Regions from separate parts of the Vreelandella titanicae genome, predicted to be linked through region 4. Evidence: predicted binding sites of a transcription regulator. Region 4 holds the regulator's gene; each other region holds the start of a gene.
What was found. Region 4 encodes sigma-54, which starts transcription at its own class of promoters, with help from an activator protein. Its sites were predicted from a motif close to TGGCACNNNNNTTGCTNT; they were not measured.
Positions count from the first base shown of each region.

Region 1: HZS52_RS13485 (2,4'-dihydroxyacetophenone dioxygenase family protein) is a predicted target of sigma-54. The motif match lies at 3,792-3,809, and genes of this name have one in related genera.
Region 2: codB (cytosine permease) is a predicted target of sigma-54. The motif match lies at 2,328-2,345, and genes of this name have one in related genera.
Region 3: HZS52_RS06290 (urease accessory protein UreD) is a predicted target of sigma-54. The motif match lies at 4,376-4,393, and genes of this name have one in related genera.

Region 1 is NZ_CP059082.1:2,937,496-2,943,097, reverse strand. It holds gene tnpC (IS66 family transposase) at 1-870, opposite strand, end outside; gene tnpB (IS66 family insertion sequence element accessory protein TnpB) at 916-1,272, opposite strand; gene HZS52_RS13500 (hypothetical protein) at 1,269-1,481, opposite strand; gene HZS52_RS13495 (alcohol dehydrogenase catalytic domain-containing protein) at 1,527-2,390, opposite strand; gene HZS52_RS13490 (SDR family NAD(P)-dependent oxidoreductase) at 2,390-3,208, opposite strand; gene HZS52_RS13485 (2,4'-dihydroxyacetophenone dioxygenase family protein) at 3,217-3,744, opposite strand; gene HZS52_RS13480 (sigma-54-dependent Fis family transcriptional regulator) at 3,970-5,602, shown strand, end outside.
Region 2 is NZ_CP059082.1:1,817,643-1,823,244, forward strand. It holds gene codA (cytosine deaminase) at 1-1,002, opposite strand, end outside; gene codB (cytosine permease) at 1,019-2,284, opposite strand; gene HZS52_RS08495 (diguanylate cyclase domain-containing protein) at 2,731-4,008, shown strand; gene HZS52_RS08500 (amino acid ABC transporter substrate-binding protein) at 4,013-4,906, shown strand; gene HZS52_RS08505 (amino acid ABC transporter substrate-binding protein) at 4,919-5,602, shown strand, end outside.
Region 3 is NZ_CP059082.1:1,333,574-1,339,175, reverse strand. It holds gene HZS52_RS06315 (urease accessory protein UreF) at 1-207, opposite strand, end outside; gene ureE (urease accessory protein UreE) at 197-724, opposite strand; gene ureC (urease subunit alpha) at 924-2,639, opposite strand; gene HZS52_RS06300 (urease subunit beta) at 2,636-2,956, opposite strand; gene HZS52_RS06295 (urease subunit gamma) at 3,110-3,412, opposite strand; gene HZS52_RS06290 (urease accessory protein UreD) at 3,450-4,334, opposite strand; gene HZS52_RS06285 (diguanylate cyclase) at 4,562-5,602, opposite strand, start outside.
Region 4 is NZ_CP059082.1:4,175,869-4,181,470, reverse strand. It holds gene rapZ (RNase adapter RapZ) at 1-279, opposite strand, end outside; gene HZS52_RS19355 (PTS sugar transporter subunit IIA) at 367-837, opposite strand; gene hpf (ribosome hibernation-promoting factor, HPF/YfiA family) at 842-1,150, opposite strand; gene HZS52_RS19345 (RNA polymerase factor sigma-54) at 1,248-2,663, opposite strand; gene lptB (LPS export ABC transporter ATP-binding protein) at 2,793-3,542, opposite strand; gene lptA (lipopolysaccharide transport periplasmic protein LptA) at 3,554-4,069, opposite strand; gene lptC (LPS export ABC transporter periplasmic protein LptC) at 4,081-4,650, opposite strand; gene HZS52_RS19325 (KdsC family phosphatase) at 4,651-5,193, opposite strand; gene HZS52_RS19320 (KpsF/GutQ family sugar-phosphate isomerase) at 5,246-5,602, opposite strand, start outside.

The sequences.
Region 1 (5,602 bases), 1.2 Mb from region 4:
GCGCTGTACCCACATGTAGGACGTGGCACTCGCGTGACGATCCGCTTCTTGATTCACCTGGAGCGTCGTCTCGTCCATGTGGATCAGCGGGGCGTTTAAGAGGTGTTGGCGCAAAGTGTCGATCAACGGGATGATGCGTTCACCGGCCTGCACCATCCAGCGGGCCAAGGTATTACGGGGGATCTCAGCCCCATGGCGGGCTAAGAGCTGGCTTTGTCGATATAGCGGCAAGGCGTCCTGGTACTTGGCGGTCGCCACATACGCCAACAGCGTGGCGCTGGCATTGCTTTTGGGGAGTAGCTTAGCGGGTGCCGCGGCGATCTTAACGCCCTCTTCGCAGGTTCGGCACGCATACTTGCGCCGGACATGACGGATGACCTCGACCCGTGCGGGCACCACGTGAAGTTCCTCGCTAACCGCTTCACCCATGACCGTTAGCGCGGTGCCATCGTCCTGACAGTGGCGAGCTTCTTCGGGGAGTTCATGCACCACCTCAACCCGTGGAAGTTCGGGCGGCAACGCCACCCGGCCACCCCGGGTTCGATGTGTCGTCGGCGTGGCGAGCTTGACCGTGGTGTCATCCACGACATCGTTATCTGTCGCCTCGGTGGCGCCGTCTTCCTCGTCAACCGCCACTTCGGCTTCGTTGATCAGCAAGTCTTTCTGATCCACCTGATACTTCTCAGTGGAAGGGCCGAACTGGCGCTCCAGGGCCAACCGGAACTGTTCAAACAGCGATTGCTTGGTGGCTTCCCACTGGGCTTCCTTTTTCTCCATCAACGCCAACAGCCGCGCATTTTCAGCGTCGGCAGCGGCTAGCTTGCGCTCAAGCTGGGAGACCGTTGGCGAGGAGGAATCGGCGTTTTTCATATCGCCTAGTCTATCAAAAACGCCACTGAAGCGGGAGCAAAAAAGCTAACCAACCTGCTGAAAATCCAACGCTTTATGGGGTTGCATGGCCTTCAAGTTAACCCCGTCCAACAGCCAATTTAGTTCCTGGCCGGTCAGTGTCACCGTGTCGCCTTCCAGGTGCGTGGGCCATTTAAATCGTTCGCGCTCCAAGCGCTTGTACCACACCACAAAGCCGTTACGTTCCCAGAACAGCAGCTTCACTTTATCGCGTTGGCGATTGCCGAACACAAAGAGCGCCAGATCGAACGGATTCAAGTCCATGGCCTCCTGAACCAGCAAGGCCAAGCCATCGATTTGTTTACGCATGTCCACGGGATCCCGGCACAGGTACACCGTCAGATCGGTGCCGGGACGGATCATGTCACCACCTCCACCGACAAAAAGCGGGCAGGACGGCAGCGTGGTGGTACCGGCAAGCCTTGCACGCTTAAGCGCTTCTCCCATGTCAGCAGGTCAGTGAGGGGTAACGCCTGTGAGTCGGCGTAATCACTTAACGGTATGCTCAACGCTGAGGCACAGTAAAGATGGCCAAGCCAAAAGGCCTGGGTGGGGTTAAGTTCACAGCTCATGACGATCTCCAAAACCAAAGAGATCGTCAGTGTGATCAGCACGCGTTAGCTTGGGTAGATGGGGTTTATGGAGCGCTTACTTTGAAGGCGTATTTCCTTTGATAAAGCACTAAAGGGTATAAAGCTGTCAGGCTTAGTGCATAAACCAAGAAGCAGAATCGTACCGTGCGTGCGAACCTGCTCAATGGCTTGCGCAATGAGACCAGGAACGCCCGCACACTCGAATACTATGTCTGCTGAACCTCCAAGTGACCGCTCTGCAGCTTTAATGGGTTGATATGGATCACAAACAAAACCGGTCGCCCCCATGTCATAGGCACGTTGTTCTTGGTATCGGGTAATATCCTGTATGACAACCGTCTGAGCGCCAAAGCGGCGCGCCCAAAAAGCGACAGCTAACCCGATAGGCCCAGCACCAAGGATGAGGACACGGTCACCAGGTTTCATGCCGGATAGCTGGAGACCATGGAGAGCAACGGCTAAAGGCTCTACAATTGCACCGTCGTCCATGCTTGCATTGAGAGGAAGAGGTACGCACTGGCGCGCAGCGGTGACGGCATATTCACCATATCCCCCTCCCTCCAACGCCATATCTAGACACCAAGCAGGATTCCCAGAACGGCATGCAGCGCAATAACCGCAACTTCGGAAAGGTATAACGGATACAAGATCTCCTATAGATACATCACTGACTTTTCGACCTAAAGCGACTATCTCGCCTGCATATTCGTGACCCAGCACATCGCCAGGACAAATGCCGAAAATGGGATCCTCAGTCATATGGAGATCGGAGCCACAAATTCCACATCGTTTCACCTGGATGACAACCTCATCGTCTCCTGGTGTAGGGTCTGGAAGTTCGCAAACATCTAAAGGCTGGTGTAACCCCTGAAAGACGGCAGCACGCATCAGCCCACCCTCCCAAGAGAAGTGCCTCCGTCAATAACCAATTGAGCACCGGTCATATAGGAAGAGGCGTCAGAGGCTAGGTATAGCGCCAGTGCCTTGATCTGTTCAGGATCAGCGATTTCCCCTAGAGGTACCTTGGCGTTCCAGGCCTGGCGAACTGCTTCGTCTTTCAACCAGCCACCACCAATGTTGGTTACGAAACCGCCGGGCGCGATAGTGTTGACCCGGATCCGGAACTCTGCCAACTCTAAGGCAACTTGACGTACTAAATGGGACACTCCCGCTTTTGCAGGCATGTAAGCAAGCCCGACCACAGGCTCTGTAATAAAGGCAGCATTGGAGGACGTGACAACAATTGATCCTCGACGCCGTGGCTTCATGTATTTAGCTGCCACTCGCAGAGTATTAAAGACCCCCGTCAGATTAATAGAAATTGTTCTATCCCAGCGGGCTGGATCTAAAACGTCAATCTGACCATCTCTATTTCGCCCTCCTGAAGGGTTCCAAAACCCTGCCCCAGGATCGATCCCCGCATTAGCAAAAACAATATCCAAGTTGCCAAACTGGCGGACATGTTCTTCGAAGGCTCGACTGGTCTGCATTCGATCAGCGACATCTAGCTGGACAGCATGAACCTTGCAGCCTTCGTCACGGAGCCTTTGTGCCTCACATTCGGCTGCGTCGATGTTTATATCCGCTAGTGTCACGTTAGCGCCGTTTTCTGCCAACGCTTCGGCATAGGCAAGTCCTAAACCTGAGGCTCCCCCCGTGATCAGGGCTGAACGCCCTTCTACGCTGAATTGCTCTAATACACGCATACCCCACCTCATAGAAATAACTGCTCATTGATGGGGATATTGTGTTCTTCACAGTAAGTGACGTAGTGATTGATGAACCAGAAAACATCCAGCGTTTCTGCCCACTCCCCCTTCTCATCGAAGAACTCGTTAGCTCCCTGCATCCAAAATAGAGCTTTCATTCCATTAGCATCGTCGGTCACTAACGTGTGAGCCTGTCCGGGCATTTCCGTTATAAACTCTCCAGGCCCGCAAACCCAGTCGTATTCCAAATATCGGAAAGATCCCTCCATTCCTACAGCCCATACCATTCCTCGGTGCTTATGGGTACCAATCACACCAGGGCTTTTAATCCATAAAATATTGCAATAAACATTATTTCTTACATCAAAGGCCAGATGCCGTATAGCTGCATTATCACCAAAAGGAACCCATGGGCTTTCTACCTCAGAGAGCCCTACATAGCTTCCCTCACGCCCAAATCGGTCTTGCATTGCCTTCATTGGTTCAGGAACTTCTACGATACGATAAGCATTACTAGCGGGTGCATTAGCCATTATTGTTCTCACTTTATTTATGGAAACGATGTATTACAGAGAACTATTCAGCAATTGCTATGCCAACTACTCAAAACCTAGACCTTAGTATAAAAAATCAAGTAAAATTCTTATTATTCAAAGGAAGTTAAGAGACTAGACACGACTAAAGTACAACTGAAGGATTGAACAAGACTCGCCAGTATTTAATTAATTTAATATTTTTAATAAAAAAATGAGAAAGACATGACAAAAAAAATGATGCTTTCGAAAATGACAACGCAACCCAATCAAGCGAGTTCTTGTAAGATAGGCCTTGATGATGGAGACCCACCCACTTTACGTGATTTGACAGAGAGGCTGCGCCTTACCCCTAACGATGGAAAAATTTGGTTCGATGATCGCCGCATGGTGCTACTTGGGGCTAATGCATTTGGTGTGTTGCGCAGGGAAATCATTGAATCACTAGGCTTTTCTAGAGCATGCAGCTTGCTGATGCGCGTAGGTTTTTCAGCTGGATCTGCCGACGCAGCTTTTGTACGAAAACATTGGCCACTAAACGATGAAGCTGGTGCGTTGACCGCGGGGGAGCGGTTACATGCAGTCATGGGGATGGTTAAAGTCGAAACGGTACGACGCGACCACGACATCCCGAACGGTATTTTCAATGCCGAGTTCCTTTGGCATGGTTCAATCGAGGCCGCCGAACATATAAATGCGTACGGCCTATCACGTGAACCGGTTTGCTGGATGCAGCTAGGTTATGCCAGCGGCTACGCCAGTGCTTTCTACGGTAAGCGAGTGATATATCGTGAGTTGGAGTGTGCTGGCTGCGGCGGCTCTTTCTGCCGAATCGTAGGTGAGATGACAAACCAAGAAATAGGCAGTACCCATGACCTTAGCTGGCTCACTCCAGGAGAATACCTTGCGCCTAGAGCGCGTAAGTCGTCTCGACAAACCCCTGGCGTGACGACAGCGTCATCTCCTGCCTCTATCCGTGAGAAAATAGATACCCAAAAGATCGTGGGTATTTCAGCAGCCGTCAGTATTGCTTTGCAGAAGATCGAAAGAGTCGCGCCAACGCCAGCCACGGTACTGTTCAATGGAGAATCCGGTGTTGGGAAAGACTTGTTTGCTAACGAGCTTCACCGCAAAAGCAACTTGGCAAACGGCCCCTTTATCGCCCTTAACTGTGCTGCAATCCCTGACACATTGGTTGAGGCAGAGCTGTTTGGCGTAGAGAAAGGTGCGTTTACAGGTGCAGAAAAAAGTCGACCGGGTCGGTTCGAACGAGCCAATGGGGGCACACTATTTCTTGATGAAATTCCATCATTAAGTTATGAGGCACAAGGTAAGCTTCTGCGCACCCTGCAGAATGGCGAAATAGAAAGAGTCGGTGGAGCACACCCTATCCAAGTTAACGTCAGGGTTGTTGCCGCCTCAAATAAAGATCTTTTCAAGGAAGTGCAGAATGGACTATTCAGAGAGGATCTTTATTACCGCTTAAATGTTTTTCCTATTCGCCTTCCCCCTCTTAGAGAACGCCAGGATGATATCCCCTTATTGATCGAACATTTTTTATACCGCTACTCAAACGTTTATAAAAAAAATATTCCAGGACTCACCCGAAAGGCTAGTGAAGCACTTTTAGACTATAGTTACCCTGGAAATATTCGCGAGCTGCAGAATTTAATAGAACGTGGCGTGATTAACGCGCTAGATTCTGAATCGCTCAATGTGTTTCATATGTTTGATGACGTTGGCTTTGCCACAAAACTCAACCCCCCTGGTCAGTCAGGTCTCAATATTGATCCCACAGGGGAACTGGAGGCTGGCACAAGTGGGCCTGATCTATTGGGCCGGGGTAAGCTTGACGATA
Region 2 (5,602 bases), 2.4 Mb from region 4:
GATATGCAGGCCAAAATCCAGCGTTCGCAACAGCTTGCCATTCCCCAAGGAGTACCAGGGATCGAAGATGGAGTCCTCGGCAAAACAGACGTTAATGCCCGCTGCGTTGAGCTCCTTCACACGTGTCACGCCACGCCGCTTGGGGTAAGTGTCAAAGCGCCCCTGCAGGTGAATACTTTCGGTGGGGCAGGAGACAAAGTTAATACCCGAGCGTTTTAGCAGCAGAAACAGCTTGGAGCAGTAAGCGTTGTCGTAGGAGTGCATTGCTGTGGTGTGGCTAGCGGTCACGCGGCTGCCCAAGTCATTAAACAGTGCCTCGCAGGCCAATACTTCGAGAAAGCGCGAGTTGGGGTCGTCAATCTCGTCACAGTGCACATCCACCAGGCGGTCGTACTTGATCGCCAATTCGATCACTCGCTTCATGGAGGCCACGCCCAGCTCACGGGTGTATTCGAAGTGGGGGATGCCGCCCACCACATCGGCGCCGATCTCTAGTGCCTCCTCCATCAGCCGATCGCCGCCTGGGTAAGAGAGCAGGCCATCTTGAGGGAAGGCGACTACCTGAATATCAATTTTATCTTTTAACTCGTCGCGCAAGGCGCACAGGGTTTTAAGCCCAATCAGGCTAGGGTCGCTGGTGTCGGCGTGGGTGCGCACAAACTGAACGCCGTTGCCGATTAGCAGGTTTAGGGTTTTAAGCGCGCGCTCGCGAATATCCGCTTCGGTGAGCATAGGCTTACGCTCGCCCCAGCGCTCAATGCCTTCAAACAGCGTGCCGCTCTGGTTCCAGCTTGGTTCACCGGCGGTGAGGGCGGCGTCCAGATGAATGTGTGGCTCAATAAAAGGCGCACAAACGAGCTTAGCGCCCGCATCGATCTGCCCTTCGCTCGCTGTTTGTGGTGCGTCTTGCACGGTAATTGACGTGAATGTGCCGTTCTCAATCTCAAGTCGGTAAAGCTCAGGGCGCTGGCGTAGGCGGGCGTTGATAATTTGCATGCTCATATAAAAAACTGCTCGCTTATTGTTTGGCAGTGGATGGAAGGCTATCACCCAGCGTAGCGTGATTTAGGCGCAGCAGCACGGCGTAGCTTCCTGCTGCCACTACAACACCTATCAGTGGTGGCAGTAACGGGGAAAAGTAAGCGGCTCCGGCGCCCAGCGCATACGCAGCTAACCCTCGGCGGTTGAAGTCGGGTAGTTGTGCTTTATCCAATGTGGGGTAGCGGCCTTTATGCTTGAGCCAAAAGTCCACCATGATCACCCCGCCCATGGGCGGTATAAAGGTGCCGAGTAACACCAGAAATGGGATGAGTAGGTTATACATGCCGCCTACCGCCAGCACCGTGCCAATCGCCGCGCCGCCCACAGTGACCAGGCGGCGCTTTTCGGTGCGCAGCAAATTACAGCCCGCCACGGCGAAGTTGTAGATAGTGTTGTCCTGGGTTGTCCAGATATTCAGGAACAGCATCAGCACGGCGATGGTGACAAAGCCCTGAGCGATCAATACATCCACGATATCCGCCTGCTGGTAAATCATGGTGCCAAGAGCGCCGGTCAGAACCATTAAGCCGTTACCGACAAAAAAGGCCGCCAGGGTCGCGATCACGGCAATTTTCGGCGTTTTGGCGAAGCGGCTCCAGTTAGTCGCTTGAGTGCCGCCGCTAATAAAGGTACCGATAATCACAGTAATCGCCGCTGCTACGCTCATGCTTTCCGTGGGCGTCTGCTGGCTCAGTCCCGCAAAGCCGCGCACATCCACCAGGCCGGTAAACAGGCTGATGACGATAAATAGCATCATGGCGGGGACGGCAAAGCGCGATAGCCAGTCCATACCTCTGTAGCCAATCATGGCGGTCACGCAGAAACCAAACCCAAATAGCACCATTAAGGGGATTTCCAGCCATTCAGGCATCCCGGTGGTGCGTACTAACACTAGGGCAATCGTGGCAGTGCCCCAGGCGTACCAGCCGATCTGGGTAAAACCGAGAATAAAGTCGGAGAGTTTGCTGCCTTTTTCGCCGAAGCAGAAGCGTCCCATCAGCACCGAATTGAGCCCGCTTTTACAAGCAATATAGGCGAGGGCTGTCGCATACACCCCCAGCAGCAAGTTACCAATCGCTATGATCCATAGCAGTTGGCCAATCGGAAAGGCTTGGCCTAACGTGCCGCCCGCCCACATGGTGGCGGTGAAAAACGTAAACCCAAGCAGTACTGCCGAGGTAGATAGCAGGCCCTTGCGGGCGCTGGTAGGGACTTCACTGAGTGGATAGTCAGAATGATGCATCACGCCCTCCTAATATAAATCAGCGAACCTGTTAGCTATTTATAAAGCAAGAGATATGCCAAAAGGGTATGTCAATAAGAATGATTACGCTTGTCATTTTTTAAGACATGCCCACTCATTTTAATGATACTTTAGTAAATAAAACCTAATTGTTTGTGTACGTTTGCCGAATAAAATAGTGGTCAAAAAAGCTTGTTTGTTAAAAAAATGATCGCTCATTGTGATTACGGCCAGACACGCCCGCTGCAGCTATAGCCATGAAGGAACCGGAGTAGATGCCAGAACCCCAGCATAGGAGTGCTTCACTGCCTGCGGCTAAACTTCCTTGGCATCATACCCTGGTGGGTAAGGTGGTGATGTTTATGCTGATGGGCGTGCTGTTTGCGTATGTAACGGGGGCGCTGTCAGGTTTTTTTATGGTTGAGCGTGGGGCTCGGGAGCAGTGGTTGCGCGAAGCGCAGGTGAATGCCCAGATAGTGAGCGCGACTATTAGGCGTATTTATACGTCCGTGGCGGTTAAGACCGATGGCACGGGTCAAGTCACGCATATCATTTCCCAGCGCCCAATTGGCGATGAAGAGTCGGTTCTGGAAACTGGGTTTAGCCCGATTGATGTATTAGCGTTAGCAAGTGCACAAACACGTAACAACGTATGGCTGTTCACTAAGTCATCAGAAGGTTCTCTCACCGTAGTGGCTGATGCGCTTAACACACCATCAGACTCACCTGCCAACTTGGCGGTAGATACATGGCAAACAAAAGCGGATGCCGTTGATTTTTATGTTGGATTTGCCAGCATTGGCAATGAAGAGCACTTCATTAGTTCGCTGCCCATTGTTACTCCTGATGGTCAACTGTTAGGCGTGCTGGTAGCCACTATAGGCCAGAAAGGTGGGCTGTATCAGATGCGTAATGATCTGATCAGTAAAGCATTTGTAGCGCTACTGGTGGTATTGGTCGCAACAGCCCTGCTAGTCACTGTTTTGATGCGTCAGTTATTTACACCCGTGCCAGTATTAATTAAGTCGCTCACCGAAATCGCTAAAAACCAGACTGCTGACAGCACGCCTTATACCGACCGTAACGATGAAATTGGCCGGATGGCAAAGGCCATAGATGCGCTTCGTAAGAAAGTCATTGAGCGTGAACACTTACTTGAAGTTAAAGACGAAGCGCTGCGCTTTCAGCATCTTGCTCATCATGATGAGCTGACCAAATTGCCCAACCGCGTGCAATTAAATAATGCTTTAAAAACCGCTGTGCACTCACTGCTTCAAGGCGACGTATTTAATGTCATGCTATTTGATCTTGACCATTTTAAAGCAGTTAACGATAGTCTGGGGCACGCGGCGGGTGATGCTTTGCTCGTTGAAGTTAGTCAGCGGGTGCAGGGGCTGCTGACCGACGATGATTTGGTGGCGCGCCTTGGTGGCGATGAGTTTGCCATCATTCAACGCGTTGTGCGTAGTGCCACCAATGAGGCAAAAGTACTGGCAGAAGCAATTGTGTCTGTTCTACGTGAACCGTATCAGTTTAATAACCAGGAAATTAACATTGGAGTGAGTGTTGGCATTGCAACCGCGCCCGCTGATGGCCGCAATAGCCACGATCTGCTGCGTCACGCAGATCTGGCGCTCTATGCGGCCAAGGCGAAAGGGCGCGACCGTTATATGCTCTATGCCGCAGGGATGACAATGGATTCCGGGATCATTGAACAAAGGTAAGCCTATGAAGTGGCTAGTAGCGTTATTAATGACCAGTGCGATGTGGCAAGGTGCCGCTGCTGGTGAGGAGATCGACTCCTCGCCGACATTGTCGCGTATTGCGTCTGCTGGTGAGATTACTATCGGCCATCGTACCAGCGAAGCCCCCTTCTCCTACCTGGTTAACGACCAGCCAACAGGCTATGCGATTGACCTGTGCCTAAACGTCATCGAAGGTCTGGAGGAAACATTGGGCTTAGGTGATCTCAAGGTAAATTATGTGCCGGTAACGCCTGCAAATCGGTTCATATTAGTACGTAATGGTGAAGTGGATATCGAGTGTGGAGTGACCACCAATACCCCTGAACGTCGCCGTCAGGCCGCTTTTTCATACCCTCATTTTCTGACCGCAACGCGCTATGTATCCCTCGCCGAGCAGCATATGGACAGTTTGCAGGATTTGGCGGGCCGCAGCGTGGTATCAACAACGGGCACTATCAATATTGCCCAGCTCAACGAACTCAATCGCACCGAGGGGCTAGCAATATCGGTAATGCTAAGCCGTAATCATGAAGAAGCCTTTGATATGGTGGCTTCAGGACAGGCTTCCGCGTTTGTGATGGATGAGGTTTTGTTAGCAGGTTTGGTTTCGTCTGCCGTTGACCCTGCCGCTTTTCATATTTCTCAAGCAACACTGAGTAGTGCCGAGCCCTATGGCTTAATGATGCCGCCTGATGATCCTGTTTTTGTTGAGCTGGTCAATAAGGAACTGCGTAACATTTATCAGAGTGAAACTATTCACACTCTTTATGAAAAATGGTTTTTGCAGCCTCTCCCTCCCGATAACCGAGTATTGAACTTGCCGCTAGCGCCAGCGCTTGCCGCTATTTTCGCCAATCCTGAGCAGTACATAGAGTAGAGGAGGTGTGTTATGCGCCGAAGTTTATTGCTTGGGTGGTGTAGTTTGCTGGTAATGATGTCTGGTGGAGAAGCAGCACATGCAACGACACCTATCGATTCGCTTGAACGCATAGAAGCAACCGGCGTGTTAAGGGTTGGCTATGGTGATACAGCGCCATTCTCTTATTTAGATAGTCAGGGTAACGTCGTCGGTTACTCTATCGATATTTGCCAACGCTTAGCGAAACAGCTGCAAGTGCAGTTAGGTCTGCCTTCTCTTGAGATAGCCTATGTGTATCGTACACCCAGTAACCGGGTGCAACTGCTCAATAGTGGCGATATCGATATTGAGTGTAATGCCAGTACTAATACACAACAGCGGCGGCAGAGCGCGCAGTTTGCACTTAGCCATTTCTTTGTCTCGGTGCGTTATGTGGCCCTGAAGGAAAATGGCTTTACCACCTTGGAGGACTTGGCCGGGCGTAGCGTGAGCGTGGCGCGTGGCACCGTCAATGTCAGCCAGATTAATCAGGTAAATCGAGAACGCCAACTGAATTTATCGGTGGTGCCCGTAGGTACATTGCAGGAAGCGTTTGATTTAGTTGCTGATGGGCGCGTAGCGGCTTTTGCAATGGATGATATATTACTAAGCACAATGATTGCTGAGTCCGATCACCCTGACGCGTACGCGCTTTCCGAAGAAGCCATTACGTCG
Region 3 (5,602 bases), 2.4 Mb from region 4:
GCAGCGGGTTAAGCCATCTTCCAGCACACCGTTTAGCCACTCGGCGAGGCTGGCTTCATCGCGCACCCAGTCCAGCTCAAAGGCGCTTTCCAGACCTTGGGAAAAGGCAAAGGCGCCGATGGGTAACGCTGGGCTCACCAACTGCATCAGCCCTAGCAGCGCTAGCTCATCACTTTGGCTTTCTAGCGCAGTGAGTTCAGTGGGCATGGTGGTGCTCATGCGAGTGGTCATGATCGTGGTCGTGTGAATGACCGTGCGAATGACCATGTGAATGTCCGCCACCTACTTGGTTATAAGCACCCGGCTCCGGGTCGAACGTTGCGTTGTGGTGCTCTAGTTCGGCACCTAACAGCTCGGCGAGCTCTTCCAACACGTGATCCGGCGGAAAGCGCACCCAGCCGCCCTCTTCATCTTCACCCAGCGCCAGCTGTACGTGGCGATTGCCAAGATGGTAGGCCAGCCGTGCCAGCGGTAAGCCAGCACTCACTCGCGCGGTAACCACCGGTTCTACCGCGGCGCAGACACGCACCACTTCGCCGCTTTCGGCTTTTAGACCTTCGCCGCTGCGCAGCACCGGGCCGCGATCAAGAAACAACCCCAACTCGCGCCCGCTATCGCTTTGGGCTTTTAAGCGCCCGCGAATACGTAATTCAAAGGGCAGCGTGAGCGTATCGCTAGCGGCGCTCTCCTCCACTGGCCCTAAACGTTCTATCAGTTTTAGCATGACTAGCGTCCTTTCTCGCTCAGTGCGGCTGTGCCGGGGGTAGGTCGTAGAGAGGGTCTTTTGCCATGGCCGGAAAATGTTCCATACATTTCCGGCATTTCCTCCATCCATGGAGGGCAGATGGCAAAAGTAGCGTACACGGACGTATTCACAGCGCCCTCTCGTAGGCCTACCCCCGGCGCCCCGGATAATCGCTCAATCAAAACAAGTGATACCGCTGAGCCAGCGGCAGTTCGGTGGCGGGCTCGCAGGTTAAAATTTCGCCATCGCAGCGCACTTCGTAGGTTTGCGGGTCGACGGTGAGTTCTGGGCAGGCATCATTCAGCTTCATATCCTGCTTGCGCACCTGGCGCACGTTTTTGCACGCCGCGAGTTCGCTATTTAGCCCCAGTGTCTCTTTGATGCCCGCATCCAGCGCGGCCTGGCTGACAAAGCTGAGCCGGGTTTGGCTGGCCGCACGGCCAAAAGCGCCGAACATATAGCGGTAATGCACCGGCTGCGGGGTGGGAATCGAGGCATTAGGATCGCCCATGGGCGCCGCTGCAATCATGCCGCCTTTGATCATCATCGCCGGCTTCACGCCAAAGAAGGCCGGTTTCCACAGCACCAGATCCGCCAGCTTACCGACTTCGATGGAGCCGACTTCATGGGCGATACCGTGGGTGATCGCAGGGTTAATGGTGTACTTGGCGATATAGCGCTTGGCGCGCAGGTTATCGGCCCCCAGGGCCTCATCTTCCGGCAGCAGGCCGCGCTGCACCTTCATTTTGTGGGCGGTTTGCCAGGTGCGGCAGACCACCTCACCGACCCGCCCCATGGCCTGGGAGTCAGAGGCGATCATCGAGATCACGCCCAAGTCGTGGAGGATATCCTCGGCGGCGATGGTTTCCCGGCGAATGCGTGAGTCGGCGAAGGCCACGTCTTCGGGGATATTGGGATCCAGGTGGTGGCACACCATCAGCATATCGAGGTGTTCGTCGATGGTGTTGACGGTGTAGGGCCGCGTTGGGTTAGTGGATGACGGCAGTACATAGGCTTTCGAGCAGGCGGTGAGGATATCCGGGGCGTGGCCGCCGCCCGCGCCTTCGGTGTGGTAGGTGTGAATGCAGCGCTCTTTGAACGCGGCCAGGGTGTCTTCCACAAAGCCCGATTCGTTTAGGGTGTCGGTGTGGATCGCCACTTGCACATCGTAGGCATCCGCCACGTTGAGGCAGTTGTTGATTGAGGCAGGTGTAGTGCCCCAATCTTCGTGCAATTTGAGCCCCATGGCGCCTGCTTGGAGCTGGAGCTCCAGGGACTCGGGCAGGCTGGCGTTGCCCTTGCCCAGAAAGCCGATATTCATGGGCATATCGTCGACCGCCTGGAGCATTTTGCCGATGTGCCATGCGCCGGGAGTACAGGTGGTAGCGTTGGTGCCAGTCGCCGGGCCGGTGCCGCCGCCCAGCATGGTGGTCACGCCGCTCATCAGCGCTTCTTCGACCTGCTGAGGGCAGATAAAGTGGATATGGGAATCAATGCCGCCCGCGGTCAGGATCTTCCCTTCGCCGGAGATGATTTCGGTGCCGGGGCCAATGACGATTTCAACATCAGGCTGTACGTCAGGGTTGCCCGCTTTTCCAATCGCGGCGATGCGGCCATTTTGAATGCCCACGTCGGCTTTGACGATACCCCACCAATCCAGAATCAGCGCGTTAGTAATCACGGTATCCATCACCGTGTCGTCGGCGCGCTGGCTTTGGCCCATGCCGTCGCGGATAACTTTGCCGCCGCCGAATTTCACTTCATCGCCGTAGTGGGTAGCATCCTGTTCGACTTCAATCCACAGCTCGGTATCGCCCAGACGCACGCGGTCACCCACCGTGGGGCCATACATATCGGCATAGGCTTGCCGACTGATCTTGTTAACCGGTTTCATTGTTTACCTCCGTCGAGCGCGCCCATGACATCGCCGCGAAAACCGTAAATTTCGCGCTTGCCCACAAAGGGAATCAACGTGACTTCGCGGGTCTGGCCAGGCTCAAAGCGAATCGCCGTGCCTGCGGCCACGTCCAGACGAAAGCCTCGGGTTTTATCGCGATTAAACACCAGCGCCGGGTTGGCTTCGGCAAAGTGGTAATGGGAGCCGATCTGGATCGGGCGGTCGCCGGTATTGGCCACCTCGACGCTAATCCGCTCACGTCCCGCGCACAGCTCGATATCACCTTCTTTTAACTTGTACTCACCGGGAATCATTTGGTTGCTCCTTTGTTTTTTTGTGAGGTGTTAGGCGAGAGGTGTGAGGTGTAAAGAGAGAGGTATGAGGGGTGCGTAACCCACTACTACTCACCCCTAACTATTCACTCCTCACCCCTCACAATCCACCCCTCACTCCTCACAATTAACCCCTCACACAATTGGCGTATGGACAGTGACCAGCTTGGTGCCGTCGGGGAAAGTGGCTTCCACCTGCACTTCGTCGACCATCTCGGCGACACCATCCATCACATCCTCACGGCTAAGGATCTCGCGGCCATAGCTCATTAAGTCCGCCACACTGCGGCCATCCCGGGCGCCTTCCATAATCTCGAAGCTGATCAGCGCTACTGCTTCCGGGTAATTGAGTTTTAAACCACGCGCCTTGCGGCGCTCCGCCAATTGGGCGGCTGAGAACAGCAGCAGCTTGTCTTTGTCTCTTGGGGTTAATTCCATGGAATGTGTCTCCAGCAGTGCATCGCAGTGATGCTAATTAGGTTAGCCAAATTCGTGGTGTATGTGCTTCACGCTCGATCCAGCGGGGGCGCAGCAGTTGCCAAGCCTGTTCGCATAACGCCCAGGCTTCGTTACGCGAGTTGCCTAAATAGCGCAGCAGCAGAACACCGTGGCGGACGGTGACCGCCCAGCGCGGGTTATCCGGCAGCGCTTCACGCAAGGCTTCAATGGCAGCAGGCGCGTCGGCAATCCCCACTGCCCAGAGCGTGGCCTGCACCGTGGCTCCGCCCTGACCCCATCGCCCGGCAAAGCGAGGGTGTAGTGGGTCTAGCGGTTGGCGCTCTAGCCACAGCGGTTTGCCATCTAGGGTTAAGCGGAAGTGCTGCTCAATGCGTCCGGAAACATAGGGTAAGTCGCTGGCCGGGCGGCCCAGCGCCATCACTTCCCAGCCCAGGCAACGGGCGCTGCCGTGAAGATCAATTTGGGTGCGCTGCTCGCCCTTGGAACCATCAAAGGCAATGGTCTCCTGGGGCAGCCATTCAAGTGTCGCGTCATCTTCAACGCTCAACCGGGTATGCTGCGTCCAGGCTACGCCCTGGCTGTCGGCTTTATAGAGTTTATTGGCAGCCGGGGTCGTCAGCAGCGCATGGGCACCGCTCTCTACATGGGCACTAATGGTAAGCGCATCGCCGCTGACTAAACCGCCCGGCGGGTGTAGCACATAGACATGGCAAGCCTCACCACTCCCTTCCGGGTAGAAGGGGCGCTGCACCCGCAGTGGCCCCTGATGGCGCGCCTGCACCATGCGCGTGGCGCCGTCGCGATGGGCGAAGGTGAGCGCTAACGAAGCCGCCCAATGGCGGCCTGCATCGAAGCGGTGGCCAGAGGCAATGTGTGGTTTGGCGAGTTCGCACAGGATCATGGGTTGCTACCGCTTCCTTTTCACTAAGCCTTTGACATAGGTAAGCAATTAATGCGCCAAAATGGTGAAAAGCCCTGCTGTGCGGTCAATGGTAGGGATGAACGGCGGTGACTGGCAGTGCTACGCATCTAGGCGCACCAAAACAGCACCACATCAGACCTCAAATGCACCAAATAAATGCACTCACTACTTGCTTAGTGCTCAGCCTACACTCACTCTTCACACCATTACTGCACAACGACCCGGTCACGCCCGCCGCGCTTCGCTTCATAAAGGGCCTGATCAGCACGCTGCAGGGAGTGGTGATAGTCTGGGTGACCATCGTGAAGCGTTACACCCACGCTAATCGTCACGTTAAGCAGCGTATCGGCACCGGCGAGCATCGGCTCCTTAGCCACCGATTGGCGTAAACGCTCAGCAAATAACCGGCTGCCGTCATGGTCAGTATTGACCAGCACAATCAAAAACTCCTCGCCGCCCATGCGAAACACGTAATCACCCCCACGGGTGGAGCGATCAAGGATGCTCGCCACCTGCTGCAGCACGTTGTCGCCGGCGTCGTGCCCATGGGTATCGTTGATCGATTTGAAGTGATCGATATCTACCATCAACAGCGCAAAGCAGTGCTCCGAGTGGCGGGCAATGTCTATTTCGCGACTAAGCACCACTGACAAAAACTTGCGGTTGAGCAACCGGGTTAAGCTGTCGCGCCCTGCATCCAAACCGGAGGCGCGCTCTAATACATTGTCGAGCAGCATCAACACCGTACGGGCGGCATCACGAATCTCGCCCAGCGCCTTAAGTCGCTGGCTAGCATCTTCATGCATCAGCACTTCCAGCCACTCACGATCCACTTGCTGAATATGGCGTGAAATAGTGGCAATCTCCGGCACGCCCTCGAACGCATGGCACGCTTTATGGAAGTACCACAGACCAAAATCGGAATTGGATAACCGCGGCAGCGTGGCGATATCCTGCTGGGCAGCTATGGCAAACATCAGCGCATTCTCCCAATTCAACAACGCCGAACGCTGGCGTTCACGCTCGTCGCCAATGCTCTGGGTGAGTGAAAACAGCTTGTACGCCTCTTCAGTGCGCGCATTACGGTCACTGGCCACCGAGTAGGCGTGGCTCATGATTTCCATGGCCATATCAATATGGTCGGAGACGTACACCGAGGCATCCCCCGGCGATAGCGGGCTTTTGAACGTGGCGTTGATCTGTTGATAAAACACCTGCTTAAGCTGCCGCGCTCCACTTAGCACCAG
Region 4 (5,602 bases):
GCGCGCATCGGTGGTCAGGTAAATAACTTGAAAGTCGATTTTACGCTGGCGCAACTCGTCTAATAAAGAGGGCAGGCGCTCCAGAGCTCCCGGCAAGTTGCGGGCATCAATACTCACCGCTAAATGTGCCCGGTCGCCCTGGTCACGCAGTTCATCCACCAACGACCCCAGCAACATAGCTGGGAGGTTATCAATCGCGTAGTAGCCAAGATCTTCCAGCGCTTGCAAGGCGATAGATTTACCTGACCCGGAGCGGCCGCTAATGATCACCAGTTGCATAGAGTCTCTCTTTGCTTTGATCAAGCTGCGTTGAGGGTGGTGAGCGAATAACCTGCTATGATCTGCCCTGAACAGGGTTTCAGGCCCTTAGGCCGCTGATTGCTCGCGAATTTTGGCGGTAATCAGCTCAAGCAGTTCGCGCTGGCTGGCTGCTTTACGCAGTTGCTGGCGCGTGTCCGCATCATTCATGATGGTCGCTACCTGACCCAGTAGTGAGAGATGCGTGTCATCTGCCTCTTCGGGTACCAACAGGACAAACACCAGATCTACCGGGTCGCCGTCGATAGCGTCAAAATCGATCGCTTCAGCCAGTTTTAAAAATCCAGCGATAGGGGCGTTGCAGTGGGGGCTACGCGCATGAGGAATAGCCACGCCGTTACCAATACCCGTACTGCCTAAGCGCTCGCGGCCGATTAAACGGCTAAACACTTCTTGGCTGTCCAGGCTGGGAATATTTTGGGCGATAAAGGTGCTGTAAAACTCCAGCACCCTTTTTTTGCTGCCCCCGGGGACGTCGAACAGAACGCGTTCCGGGGGGAGTATGGTTTCCAACGTCATTGAATTAACGCACACCGGCGCCTTGGGCGCGAGCTTGTGCTTTTTCCTTGTGTTTAACGAGTTGACGGTCGATTTTGTCCGCTAGTGCGTCGATAGCGGCGTACATATCACTGTCTAGGGCTTCCGCATGTAAGTCAGCACCTGCGGCGTGCAGCGTACAGGCGGCCTGCTGGCGCTCTTTCTCCACTGATAAGGTGACTTGCACCGTAGTTATATTGTCGTAATGGCGCTCTACACGCTCAAGCTTTTCGTTGACATAGTCACGCAAGGCGTCAGTCAGTTCTACGTGATGACCAGTGATATTTACTTGCATTGACGTGCTCCTTATCCATCGGACTGTACTTCGATTGTAACCCTTTTTGCCGCGTTGCAAAGCCCTTGTCGAGAGTTTCCCTGAAACGTTAACGCAGTTAGCGCAAACGACGCCGTTCACTGGAAGAGGGAATGCCCATGGCTTCACGGTATTTCGCCACCGTACGACGCGCCACTTGAATTCCTCCTTCGCCTAATAGCGTCACTAAGCGGCTGTCTGAAAGTGGCTTGCCGGGCGGCTCCTCTTGAATCAGTTTCTTGAGTCGTGCCCGGATGGCGGTGCTGGAGTGGCTGTCGCCATCTTGGCCGCTCACCTGGCTTGAGAAAAAGTATTTGAGTTCAAACACACCACGGGGTGTATGGATATATTTTTGCGTCGTTACCCGTGAAATAGTCGACTCGTGCATCTCCACGGCTTCGGCAATGTCGGCCAGTATCAGTGGTTTCATGGCTTCTTCGCCGTGCTCTAAAAAGCCAATCTGGCGGGTAATGATTTCGCGACCAACACGCAGCAGCGTATCGTTTCGGCTAGAAAGGCTCTTGATCAACCAGCGCGCTTCCTGGAGGTGCTCTTTGAGAAACTGGTTGTCATCGCTTTTATCCGCACGCTTAATCAAGCTGGCGTAGTCGGGCTGAATGCGCAGTCGTGGCAGGGCCTCGGGGTTGAGCTCTAAATGCCAGCCTTCATTATCGTGGCGGACGACTAGATCGGGGGTGACATAGCTGTCGTCGGTGTCGCCGTAAGCGCTGCCTGGCCGTGGGTCTAGGCTGCGAATAAGCAGGATGACATCGGCCAGCTGTTCGTCGTCGAGCCCTAGACGGCGTTTCAGCAGGCGCATATCGTCTTTGCCAAGCGCTTCGAGAAACTGCCGCACTAAACGGCGGGCGGGAACCAGCAGTGGCGTATCATCGGGGAGGGCGGCGAGCTGCAGCATCAAGCATTCACGCAAGTCACGGGCAAATATGCCGGTCGGCTCAAACTGCTGGAGCTTGAGTAGAATGGTTTCCACTTCGCGCTGGCTTAGCCCGTCAATGCTCTGGGCACGAAGCCCTTCACGGATGTCGTTGAGCGGCTGGGTCAGGTAGCCGTTGGCGTCTAGCGCGTCGATTAAACTTTCCGCGACAAGCTGCTCGCGAGCGCTAAAATCGGTCATGGCGAGTTGCCACAGCAGGTGGCCATGCAGGCTCTGACCGGCTGCCTGACGCTCAAAGTCGGGGCCTTCGCTGCTGCTGCCCCCCTGGCTTCCCATATCTTGATAGGTATCTGACCAGTCGCTATCTACCGAGAGCTCAGTAGGGATGCTCTCTGACCACTCTTCTTCCTTAGGCTCGCTGACAGCCTGCTCACTAAACTCATCTTCCTGCTCCAGCATGGGATTGGCATCAAGGGCCTGCTGAATTTCTTGACGAAGATCCAGCGTAGAGAGTTGCAGCAGCGCAATGGCCTGCTGCAACTGGGGCGTCATGGTCAGCTGTGTGCCGATACGCAGTTGGAGAGAAGCTTTCATGACCATCTGAGAACCACTCGTTAATCAGAATGCTCCACCCTAGTGCGAGTGAGTGCTTGGCGCAAGTGCAATAAGCATGCCATTGGTAGTAAAGTTGTTTTAAAGCGCTATTTAGGGGCGATTAAGGCAAAAACATTACAGGCGAAAATCGGCACCCAAATACACATCCCTTACTTTTTGGTTGGTGAGAATCGAGGCGGGTGAGCCACTGGCGATAATTTGCCCATCGCCGACGATATAGGCGATGTCGCAAATATCTAGTGTTTCACGCACGTTGTGATCGGTGATCAGCACGCCGATATGGCGCTGTTTCAGTGCACGAATGATGGTTTTAATCTCACCTACCGAGATGGGGTCAACGCCCGCAAAAGGCTCATCGAGCAGAATAAAAGCGGGCTCTGTGGCTAGCGAGCGGGCTATTTCTACACGCCTGCGCTCGCCGCCCGAAAGGCTCATGCCCAGGTTGTCGCGAATATGGGTAATATGGAAGTCTTCGAGTAGCGCTTCCAGACGCTGCTCGCGGTCGCTGCGGTTAAGCTCTTTGCGGGTCTCGAGTATCGCCATAATATTCTCGGCAACCGAGAGTTTGCGGAAAATAGACGCCTCTTGAGGTAGGTAGCCAATCCCCGCGGCTGCGCGCTCGTGCATGGGGGCGCGCGTTAAATCCACATCGTCGATACCCACCTTGCCAGCGTCGGATTTGACCAGCCCAACAATCATATAAAATGAGGTGGTTTTGCCCGCGCCGTTGGGGCCCAAAAGGCCAACGACACTGCCTTGGGAGATCTCCAGATTGATGTCTTTGACCACTCGGCGGCGTTTGTAGCTTTTAGCCAGGTGGTGGGCATAAAGGGTTTTGATCGGCGCAGTGTCAGCAGTGGCCACAGCTAAGCTCCCTATTGTTCAGGCTGAAGGGTCATGCGTATGCGCTGGGGCTCGCTGCCGTCAACGTCAGAGCGCGCTTGAATCACTTCTCGGTCAATAAAATACTCAAGGCGACCGCCGCTAAAGGTGTCCTCTTTCTGGGTCAGTTCGGCTTGGTCGATCAGCTCTACGCGACGCTCGGCGACGTGATAAATAATCCGCCGCGCCCAGCCTTCCGTGGGGCCATCTTGCCCTTCGCCTTGATGGCGCAAGTAGGCGCGCTCACCGGTGGCGGTGGCTGTCGAGAGTTCGCCCGCGTCGTTACGTTTGATCTCTACCCGCTCGCCGCGCAGTTGCATTTCGCCTTGGCGAATGTCCACATCCCCAGTGTAAACAGCTGTGCCTGCCCGCTGATCAAGATCTAAACGGTCGGCTTCCACTTCCACTGGGGTCTGGGAAGATGAGTTGGTTTGGGCTAATACTGATAAAGGTATCGCTAAACCGAACAGTGCAGTGTAGAGCAGGGCTGGGGAAATAATGGCTTTCATGGCGGTTCCTATTAGCGTTGTGTGGCTGGGGGGTGCGTGCCGCGCACATTATCCGTTAAGCGAACCTGGCTGGTGTTAAGCCAAACGTCCATACGTGAAGCGCTCATTTGCTGCGGCGGTTGCTGCATCAATACCGGTGTGTCACTCCATGCATGCTGCTCGAGGCCATCATAGTGCAGTAGCTCGGTATCTAGCTGCCAGCCTTCATCTGGTGCAAACAGTCGAGCCGAGCCTGACAGCAGCAGGGCTTGGGTAGCGGTGTTGAGCGTGCCTACATCGGCGCTGGCCAGCCACTGACGGTTTTCGCTGTCATACAGTACTGCCTCGGGCTCTTCCGTCCAGGTTTCGCTGCGCTGCGGGGTATGGATAAGGCGCGGTGTTTTTAGCGACTGCATGACACTGCCGTTATCCCCGAATAGGGTAATCTCAGCATTTTCCAGCACGTGGCCAGGTTCCTGAGCCTGTGCTTCGGGATCGATGCTGGTGTCTTGAGGCCCGCGGGGGTCAAGCCATACCAGCAGAATCCCTAGTGCGATGACTAGCCCGGCTAACCAGAGGCGTACTTTAAAGCGTTTAAACATTTACGTGCGGCCGTGCAGATAGGTGTCGAGCACCGCGCCCCAGTGTCCTTGAGATTCAAGCAGCGTATCGCAGATCTCACGTACGGCACCGTGGCCACCCAGGCGTTGGGTAGTCCAGTCGGCGTGGGTATGCATATAGTCCGGCGCGTTTGGCACGGTAATGCCGACGCCGCAACGTTTGATAGCCGCTAGGTCGGGTAGGTCGTCGCCACAATAAGCCACCTGCTCTAGTTCAATATCGAGGCGCTGGCAGAGCCCGCGAAGTGTGGCCAGCTTGTCTTCACAGCCTTGGTGAACATGGTCAATGCCGAGTGCCGCCGCGCGTTGGCTAACCATGGGGGAGTCGCGCCCGGTAATCAACGCGACATGTACGCCCACACGTTTGAGAAGCTTTAGCCCGTGGCCATCCTGGGTGTGGAATGCTTTGATTTCGATACCATCGGCCTGAAAGTAGAGGCGCCCATCGGTAAGGACGCCGTCAACATCCAGTGCTAGCAGGCGTACACGGCGGAGTCGGTCGAGTAGCGAGGCAGGTAGGGTCATAGAACCTCCATATCAATCAGTTCGTAAAGCAGGTCGTGTTGACGCCGCTGGGTTAAATAACGCCGCTGGCGAGCAGGTCGTGCATATGTAGAGCCCCAATTGGGCGCTGTTGTTCATCAACCACCGCTAGCGCGGTAATACGGCTTTCTTCCATGATGCGTACCGCTTCGGCCGCCAGGATGTCGGGGCCTATGCGTTTGCCCGGTCGAGTCATGACATCATCAACGAGCACGTCGCGCAGATTATGGAATTGATCCAGTGTGCGGCGTAGGTCGCCATCGGTGTAGACCCCGGCTAATCGTCCTTCACTATCCACTACGCAGGTAAAGCCAAGCCCTTGCCGAGTAATTTCGAGTAATGCGTCGCGCAGCGGGCTGCCCAATGCGACCTGGGGCAGGCGTGCGCCGTC